2 regions of the Kitasatospora sp. NPDC029312 genome follow, and region 2 is predicted to be linked to the other one. Evidence: riboswitches for the same ligand, from Rfam matches in the RefSeq annotation. Region 2 holds a riboswitch; the other holds the start of a gene.
The links. A riboswitch is a leader RNA that binds a small molecule or an ion and turns the genes downstream of it on or off. The one in region 2 is predicted to bind glycine.
Positions count from the first base shown of each region.

Region 1: it holds a riboswitch for glycine, as region 2 does, so the genes downstream of both, gcvP (aminomethyl-transferring glycine dehydrogenase) here and gcvT (glycine cleavage system aminomethyltransferase GcvT) in region 2, are expected to answer to the same signal.

Region 1 covers NZ_JBVHXY010000020.1:109,720-114,126, reverse strand. Annotated here, with positions in the region: gene ACZ4WV_RS18595 (MFS transporter) at 1-611, opposite strand, end outside; gene ACZ4WV_RS18590 (PRC and DUF2382 domain-containing protein) at 775-1,839, opposite strand; glycine riboswitch at 2,064-2,167, shown strand; glycine riboswitch at 2,169-2,301, shown strand; gene gcvP (aminomethyl-transferring glycine dehydrogenase) at 2,404-4,407, shown strand, end outside.
Region 2 covers NZ_JBVHXY010000002.1:318,149-322,555, forward strand. Annotated here, with positions in the region: gene glyA (serine hydroxymethyltransferase) at 1-593, opposite strand, end outside; gene gcvH (glycine cleavage system protein GcvH) at 724-1,098, opposite strand; gene gcvT (glycine cleavage system aminomethyltransferase GcvT) at 1,220-2,341, opposite strand; glycine riboswitch at 2,573-2,677, opposite strand; gene ACZ4WV_RS02905 (enhanced serine sensitivity protein SseB C-terminal domain-containing protein) at 2,908-3,693, shown strand; gene ACZ4WV_RS02910 (enhanced serine sensitivity protein SseB C-terminal domain-containing protein) at 3,810-4,407, shown strand, end outside.

The sequences.
Region 1 (4,407 bases), on a different contig from region 2:
GCGCCGCCGTCCTTGTCGGTGACCGGGTCGGACGGGACACGCAGGGCCACCAGGGCGATCGCGATCAGGCCGAAGACCAGGCCCATCCAGAAGATCGACTTGTAGTTCCAGTGCTCCAGCAGGAGGCCGGTGGCCACCAGGCCGAGGCCGGAGCCGACGCCCATCGAGGCGCTGATGGCGGCGACGCCGCCGGTCACCTTCCGCTTGGGCAGCTCGTCGCGGACGATGCTGATCGCCAGCGGCATCACGCCACCGCCGGCGCCCTGCAGGACGCGGGCGACGACCAGCCAGGTGAAGGAGTGGGTGCTGACCGCCAGGGCGGATCCGGCGACCAGGCCGGCCAGCGAGATGAGCAGCATGGGCTTACGGCCCCGGAGGTCGCCGAAGCGGCCCAGCAGAGGAGTCAGCACGGCTGCGGAGAGCAGGTTGGCGGTCATCAGCCAGGTGATGTTGGACGTGGAGACGTCCAGTTCCTTGGCCAGCGAGGGCAGGATCGGGACGACCGCGGTCTGCACCACGCTGAACGACAGCATCGCCAGGATGAGGGCCGGCAGGACCCGGGCGCTGCTCTGCTTCTCGGCCGCGGTGGTGGGCTGTGGTGCCTCACTCACGGTTGCTTCCTCCCGTACATAGTGAATGAACTGAAGTAAATATGCCCGGAGATACTTCAGAGTGTCAAATATCGAGCGGTTAAGGTTTGGCAAAGCGGGGTAGTGGGGCCGGACACGACGAGGGCCCCGGAGGGATTCCGGGGCCCTGGGGGAGTCGCGGGGGTCAGACGATGGGGTGCGGGGAGTCGTGGTGGGCGCCGTTCGTGGCCGGGGCGCTGTCGTCGTGGATCTCGACGTGCTCGCGGCGCAGTTCGTCCTGGACGACCTCCTCGGCGGTGTAGCGCTCGACGACCAGGCGCACCCGCTCGATCGGGGCCAGGTACTTGCGGACCACGGGGCGCTCCTCGCGGAGGGTGACCTCCTCGACGTCCTCGGCGATCTCCTTGTCGCTCAGGGTGGCGCGCTCGGCGTCGCTGACCGGCACGCGCTCCACGCGGACCCGCTCGCGGACCACCGGGACGCGGCGCTCGACCTGCTCGCTGGTCACGTACTTGCGCAGCTTCGCGGTGCCCAGGACGTGCCACTCGGTGGTGATGTCGAGCCGCTCCTCGCGACAGGTGATCTCGACCGGGGCCGTCAGGGCCGAGGTGCCGGCCTCGGCGGAAGGCGCGGGCGCCGGCGCGGGGGTGGGCACGGGGGCGGGCGCGGCCGGCGCGGGCTGCGGCCTCGGCTCGACGAGCGGGGCGGCCGCCATGGCGGGGGCGGAGGGGGTCGGCACGTGGGTCTCCGTGGTGGTGGTGTCGGTGCCGACGGTGCCGGGGGCGGCGACCGCGGTCGGACCCGGCTCGGCGGAGTGGAAGGCGAACGGCGTGGCGGTCGTGGTGGCCGCCGCCGCGACGACCGGCGTGTTGCCGAAGTCGAGGTCGGGCTGGTGGGCGGTCCGGGCGGGCTCCTCGGTGGCGGCGTGGGCGTCCACCGGGGTGTCGAGGCCGTAGTAGCGGTAGAGCTGGAGCTCCTGGGCCGGCGACAGGTGCTGGCCCACGCCGAAGTCCGGCGACTCCTTGACCAGCGACTTGTCGTAGGGCACCCGGAGCTCGTCACCCGAGAACTCGCTCGTGGTGAGCGGGACGAAGGCGTCCCGGCCGAAGATGCCGGTCCGCACGGCCGCCCATTCGGGCTGGCCGGTCGAGTCGTCCAGGTACACCTCGTCGACCGTGCCGATCTTGTCGCCGTTGCGGTCGACCGCCTTGTGGCCGATGAGATCCCGGGGGTCGATGTCGGTCTGCACTCTTTCCTCCAGTCCGCTGCGCCTACGGAACTCCCGCAGGTACGGCGGTCGGAGCACCCGTCCCGTCCGCCACTTCACACCAAAAGGCATGAATGGGACCGACGCGACCGGGGTGCGCCGGACGGGCTTGGTGCTGGGCCGTCCGGGGGACGCGCGTAGACCTCGAGTGACCAGACGCACCCGTGATCGGAAGGCCTCCCGCTGGTACCCTGGGCGGCGACCGCCGAGCCCGCTCGGGAGAGTCCACGACCGCGAAAACCGCTGGTCGGGGCGCCGAAGGAGCAAACCCTCCCCGGAATCTCTCAGGCATCCGTACCGTGCGGGCTAGGTCACTCTGGAAAGCAGGGCAGGATCGCCGGCGCGGAAGCCGACGATCACCACCCTCACCGACGGTGCAAGCCGACGAAGCGCCGACAGCGCGACGTGCGGGCGAAGCTCTCAGGTCCCGATGACAGAGGGGGAGGCCTTTCGGGTTCGTCCGCCCGAGCCGTTCCGCCGTCCGCAGCGGAAGGCCCGTCGGCGTGCGTGCCCCCGCCGGTCCGTGACCAGGAGGCCTCGACCACCATGAACGCCCAGCCGAACGCGGGACGCCCCACCGGCGCCTCGACCCTCACCGAGCTCGAGTCGGCCAGCCCCTTCGAGAACCGCCACATCGGCCCCGACGCCGCCGCCCAGGAGAAGATGCTGGCCTCCGTCGGCTACGGCTCCCTGGACGAGCTCGCCGCCACCGCCGTTCCCGAGGCGATCCGCTCCATCACCGCCCTGGACCTGCCCGCCGGCCGCAGCGAGGCGCAGGTCCTCGCCGAGCTGCGCGAGCTGGCGAGCCGCAACCAGGTGCTCCAGCCGATGATCGGCCTGGGCTACTACGGCACCTTCACCCCGCCGGTGATCCTGCGCAACGTCATGGAGAACCCGGCCTGGTACACCGCCTACACCCCGTACCAGCCGGAGATCTCGCAGGGCCGCCTGGAGGCGCTGCTCAACTTCCAGACCCTGGTCTCCGACCTGACCGGCCTGCCCACCTCCGGCTCCTCGCTGCTGGACGAGGGCACCGCGGCCGCCGAGGCGATGGCGCTGGCGCGCCGTGTCACCAAGGTCAAGGGCGGCGTCTTCCTGGTCGACGCCGAGACCCTGCCGCAGACCATCGCCGTGATCAACACCCGCGCCGTGCCGACCGGTGTCGAGGTCGTCGTCGCGGACCTGTCCGACGGCATTCCGGCCGAGGTCGCCGAACGCGGCGTCTTCGGCCTCCTGCTGCAGTACCCGGGTGCCACCGGCGTGGTCCGCGACCTCGCCCCGGTGATCGAGCAGGCGCACGGGCTGGGCGCGATCGTCGCCGTGGCCGCCGACCTGCTGGCGCTGACCCTGCTCAAGTCCCCGGGTGCGCTGGGCGCCGACATCGCCTGCGGCACCTCGCAGCGCTTCGGCGTGCCGATGGGCTTCGGTGGCCCGCACGCCGGCTACCTGTCGGTGCGCGCCGAGTACGCCCGCTCGCTGCCCGGCCGCCTGGTCGGCGTTTCCGTCGACGCCGACGGCAACCGCGCCTACCGCCTGGCGCTGCAGACCCGCGAGCAGCACATCCGCCGCGAGAAGGCCACCAGCAACATCTGCACCGCCCAGGTGCTGCTCGCCGTGATGGCCTCGATGTACGCCGTCTACCACGGCCCGGACGGCCTGGCCGACATCGCCCGGCGCACCCACCGCTACGCCGCCGCTCTCGCCGAGGGCCTCCGGGCCGGCGGCGTCGAGCTGCTGCACGGCGAGTTCTTCGACACCGTCACCGCCGTCGTCCCGGGCCGCGCCGCCGAGATCGCCGCCGCCGCCCGCACCCACGGCATCAACGTCCACCAGGACGGCGCGGACCGGATCTCCGTCTCCACCGACGAGACCACCACCCGCGAGCACCTGGCCGGCGTCTGGGCCGCGTTCGGCGTCCCCGCCGTGGAGGTCGCCGAGGCCGCCGAGACGCTGCCCGCCGCGCTGCTGCGCGAGGACGAGTACCTGACCCACCCCGTCTTCCACAGCCACCGCTCGGAGACCGCCATGCTGCGCTACCTGCGCCGCCTGTCGGACCGGGACTACGCGCTCGACCGCGGCATGATCCCGCTGGGCTCCTGCACCATGAAGCTCAACGCGACCACCGAGATGGAGGCGGTGACCTGGCCGGAGTTCGGCCAGCTGCACCCCTTCGCGCCGATCGACCAGGCCCAGGGCTACCTGACCCTGATCCGCCAGCTGGAGCAGCAGCTGGTCGAGGTCACCGGTTACGACGCCGTCTCGATCCAGCCGAACGCCGGCTCCCAGGGCGAGCTGGCCGGCCTGCTGGCCGTCCGCGCCTACCACCACGCCAACGGCGACACCCAGCGCGACGTCTGCCTGATCCCGTCCTCCGCGCACGGCACCAACGCCGCCTCCGCGGTGATGGCCGGCATGCGCGTGGTCGTGGTGAAGACCCTGGTCGACGGTGACGTGGACGTCGAGGACCTGAAGGCCAAGATCGAGCAGCACCGCGACAACCTGTCCGTGCTGATGGTCACCTACCCGTCGACCCACGGCGTTTACGAGACC
Region 2 (4,407 bases):
AGCAGGGCGCCGATCTCGTCGGCGACCCGGCGGAACTCGGCGAAGTCCAGCTGGCGCGGGTAAGCGGACCAGCCGGCGATGATCAGCTTCGGCTGGTGCTCCTTGGCCAGGCGCTCGACCTCGGCCATGTCGACCTGGCCGGTCTTCTCGTCCACGTGGTACGCGACCACGTTGTAGAGCTTGCCGGAGAAGTTGATCTTCATGCCGTGGGTCAGGTGACCGCCGTGGGCCAGGTTCAGGCCCAGGATGGTGTCGCCCGGCTGGATCAGCGCGAACATCGCGGCGGCGTTGGCCTGCGCGCCCGAGTGCGGCTGGACGTTGGCGTGCTCGGCGCCGAACAGGGCCTTGACGCGGTCGATCGCGATCTGCTCGACCACGTCGACGTGCTCGCAGCCGCCGTAGTAGCGGCGGCCGGGGTAGCCCTCGGCGTACTTGTTGGTGAGGACCGAGCCCTGGGCCTCCATGACCGCCACCGGGGCGAAGTTCTCGGAGGCGATCATCTCCAGGGTGGTCTGCTGGCGGTGCAGCTCGGCGTCGACCGCGGCGGCGATCTCCGGGTCGAGGGCGTGCAGGGACTGGTTGAGAACCGTCATGGTGTGGTCTTCCCGGGAGGAGGAGGATCAGGGGTGCCGTGCGAGCGCGCCCTCGCAAGGGGTGGTGCCGGGTGACGGCCGGGCGGTGGGGCGGGCCGGCGTGCGCGCGGCCCGCCCGGTCACGAACGGGTCAGGCCTTGACGAAGGCGTCGTACTCGTCCGCGCTGAGCAGCTTGCCGGTGGACTCCACCCGCACCTTGAACAGCCAGCCGCCCTCGAAGGGGGCGCTGTTGACCAGGCCGTTGTCGTCCAGGACGTCCTGGTTGACCTCGGTGACCTCGCCGGTCACCGGGGAGTACAGGTCGCTGACCGACTTGGTGGACTCCAGCTCGCCGCAGGTCTCGCCGGCGGTCACGGTGTCGCCGACCTCGGGCAGCTGCACGTAGACGATGTCACCGAGCGCGTCGGCGGCGTGCTGGGTGATGCCGATGGTGGAGACACCGTCATCAGCGGCGGTCAGCCACTCGTGCTCCTCGGTGTACTGCAGGTGCTGGGGGTTGCTCATGGCGTCATTCTCCAGGATGGGAAGCGGGTACGACGAAGCGGGCCGCCACGCGGACGGCTTCGACGTGCGGGTATGGGGAAAGCGGGTGCCGGCCGGGCCGCGCGGGCCCGGCCGGACGGACTCAGCGGGCGCGCTTGTAGAACGGCAGCGCCACGACCTCGACCGGCTCGTGCGTGCCGCGCACGTCCACCGCGACGGTGGTGCCGGGGGCGGCGTGGGCGGCGTCGACGTAGGCCATCGCGATCGGCTTGCCCAGCGTCGGGGACGGCGCGCCCGAGGTGATCCGGCCGATCGGGGCGCCCTCGGTGGAGACCACGGTGTACTCGGCGCGCGGCACCCGCTTGCCCTCGGACACCAGGCCGACCAGCACCTTCGGCGGGTTGGCCTCCGCCGCGGCGGCCGCCTGCTCCAGCGCCTTGCGGCCGACGAAGGCGCCGTCGTTGGTGGTCTTGTCGAAGCGGACGACCCGGCCCAGGCCCGCGTCGAAGGGGGTGAGGTCGGTGGACAGCTCGTGCCCGTACAGCGGCATGCCCGCCTCCAGGCGCAGGGTGTCGCGGCAGGACAGCCCGCACGGCACGAGGCCGCGGCCCTCGCCGGCGGCGGTCAGCGCCTGCCAGACGTCCTCGGCGTCGCCCGGGTGGCAGAAGATCTCGAAGCCGTCCTCGCCGGTGTAGCCGGTACGGGCCAGCAGCACCTCGCGGTCGGCCACCCGGGCCGGGAGGATCGCGTAGTACTTCAGGCCGGGCAGGTCGGCGTCCGTGGTCCCGGCCAGGATCGCGGTGGACTCCGGGCCCTGGACGGCGATCAGCGCGTAGGTGTCGCGGTCGTCGGTGACGACGGCGTCGAAGCCCTTGGCGCGGGCGATCAGCTCGTCCAGGACCAGCTGGGCGTTGGAGGCGTTGGCGACGACCAGGAAGGCGTCCTCGCGCAGCCGGTAGACGATCAGGTCGTCCAGGATGCCGCCGTCCTCGGCGCAGATCATGGTGTAGCGGGCGCGCAGCACGCCGAGCGCGGAGACGAAGCCGACCAGCGCGTGGTCCAGCATCTCGCCGGCCTGCGGGCCGGTGACGGTGATCTCGCCCATGTGCGAGAGGTCGAACAGACCGGCCTTGGTGCGGACGGCGAGGTGCTCCTCGCGCTCGCTGCCGTAGCGCAGCGGCATGTCCCAGCCGGCGAAGTCGGTCATGGTCGCGCCGAGGGCGCGGTGCAGCGCGTCGAGCGCGGTCAGGCGGAGGGACGACATGGCCAGGAACTCCTCGGTCGGGGCACTCAGGGGTGCACGCGCCGGGACCGGACCCGCTCGGGGACCGACCCTGCGCGCGGGCATGCGGCGGCGTGGGTCTCCCCATCTGTCGTCGAACCTGAGAGCTTCACCGCCCACCTGCCCGCAGCTGTTTCCAGCATCCAGGACAGCATGGCGGCTTGCACCGTGGGTGGGCGCGCGACAGGGCCGAGCGCCACTTTCCAGATGTGCCTAACCCGTGCGGTAGGGGGGCCTGAGAGATTCCGGGGAGGACTTGCTCCTTCGGCGCCGGCCGTACCGCCTGAGCGGCACTCCGGGCTCTCCCGCGCGGGTTCGAGCGGCCGGTATGGAGTTGTGGGGGCCCGCGGCGCATGCCGTCGGACGCGCACATCATGGCACGTCCACGCGCGCGGGGGGAGGGGGGCCCGGTCACCCCGCCCGATACCGAACCCCTGCGCCACCCGTGCCCCACCGGCACCCTGCCCGCGGCCTAGACTTCTGCGCGTCGGCGCAGCAGTGGGCGGCCGACCGGCACGAGGGCGGATCGGCGGCGCATGGAGTACCCGGTGGAGCAGCAGCAGGGGTGGGGCGGGCCGGAGTCGGTGCCGCCGGGCGGCGCCTGGCCGGCCAACGAGCTGGAGCAGGTGCTGACGGCCGCGCTGGGCGACCCGGGCGCGACGCCGCGGGTGATCGAGGTGCTGGCCCGCAGCCAGGTGTGGATCCCGCTGCCGGCCGGGGGCGATCCGGCCGGGCAGTCGCTGGACCTGCCGACCGTCGAACTGGCCGGGGAGCCGTACGTGCCGGTGTTCTCCTCACAGGAGGTGTTCCTGCAGCAGGCGCCGGGGATGGCCTTCGCGATAGCGCCGGCCTGGGAGTTCGCCCGAGGACTGCCGCTGGGCGTGGGCATCGCGGTCAACCCCGAGGCCGCGGTGGGCATCCCGGTGCCGCCGCAGGGCGTGGCCGAGCTGCGCCGCGGGCCGCGGGAGGACCGCTGGGAGCAGCAGCCGGCGGCGCCGACCGGCGGCCGGGTGGCGCTGCGCGAGCCGGTGCCGGGGGAGGACCCGGAGTACTTCCTGGCCGCCTGCCGGGCCGAACTGTCGGCCCTGCCGGGAGTGCTGACCGCGCGCCGGGCACTGGCCAGCATCGAGGGCGAGCCGACCGTGATGTTCGTGGGCGTCCAGTTGGATCCGGCCGCCCCGGCGGACCCGGGCGCGGTGAACGAGGCGCTCGGCCGGGCGCTGGGAACCGCGCCGCTGCCGGGCGGCGTCCACCTCGTGCTGCTCGACCTCGCCGAGGACCCGGTGGTCGAGTGGTTGCTCACCCGGGTACTGCCTTTCTACACGCGGATGTGAGCGGGGATCGTTCGTGAGCACGTCGCCGTGGCGGCGGCCGGTGCCGCGCCATAGGGTGCGTGCAGACGGCTGACGGGCCGGCTGGGTTGAGGAAAGAGGCGCGGCGAGGTGGGCGCATGAGTGCGGGAGCGGGAAGCGGTGGGCCGGGCCCCTGGGGCCAGGCGCCGGCCGGGCGCCCGGCGGATCCGGGCGCGCTGGAGCGCGCCCTGCGCGACGTCGCGCCGGAGCGTTACGACGCGTACGAGCGGCTGCTGCACGCGCTCGCCGACGGCCAGGTCTGGATGCTGCTCTGGCACGGCACGCCGGGCAGCCCGGACGCGCAGTACGGGAACATGGAGATCAGCGGCCACGGCTACGCGCCGGCCGTGACCTCGCCCGAGCAGCTGACGGCCTCCGGCTGGGCCCGAGCACACGAGGTCATCTCCGGGCGGGAGATCGCCGCCTCGCTGTACCGCACCCGCTGGGGCCTGTGGCTCAACCCGCACGCGCCCGGCGGCGGGGTCGGCGTGCCGTGGGCGGACCTGCGGCGGATCGCCGCCGGTCTGGACCGGCTGCCGGCCGGCCCCCTGAAGCTGAGCGAGCCGCAGGTGAACGCCCAGCAGTTCTTCGCGCTGCTGGAGCGGCAGGCCGGCGAGGTGCGCGCGGTGCGGGCGCTGCGCCGGGCCTGGGTGCGGCCGACGGTGGGGGAGCCGTACCTGGCGATCGGCCTGGACC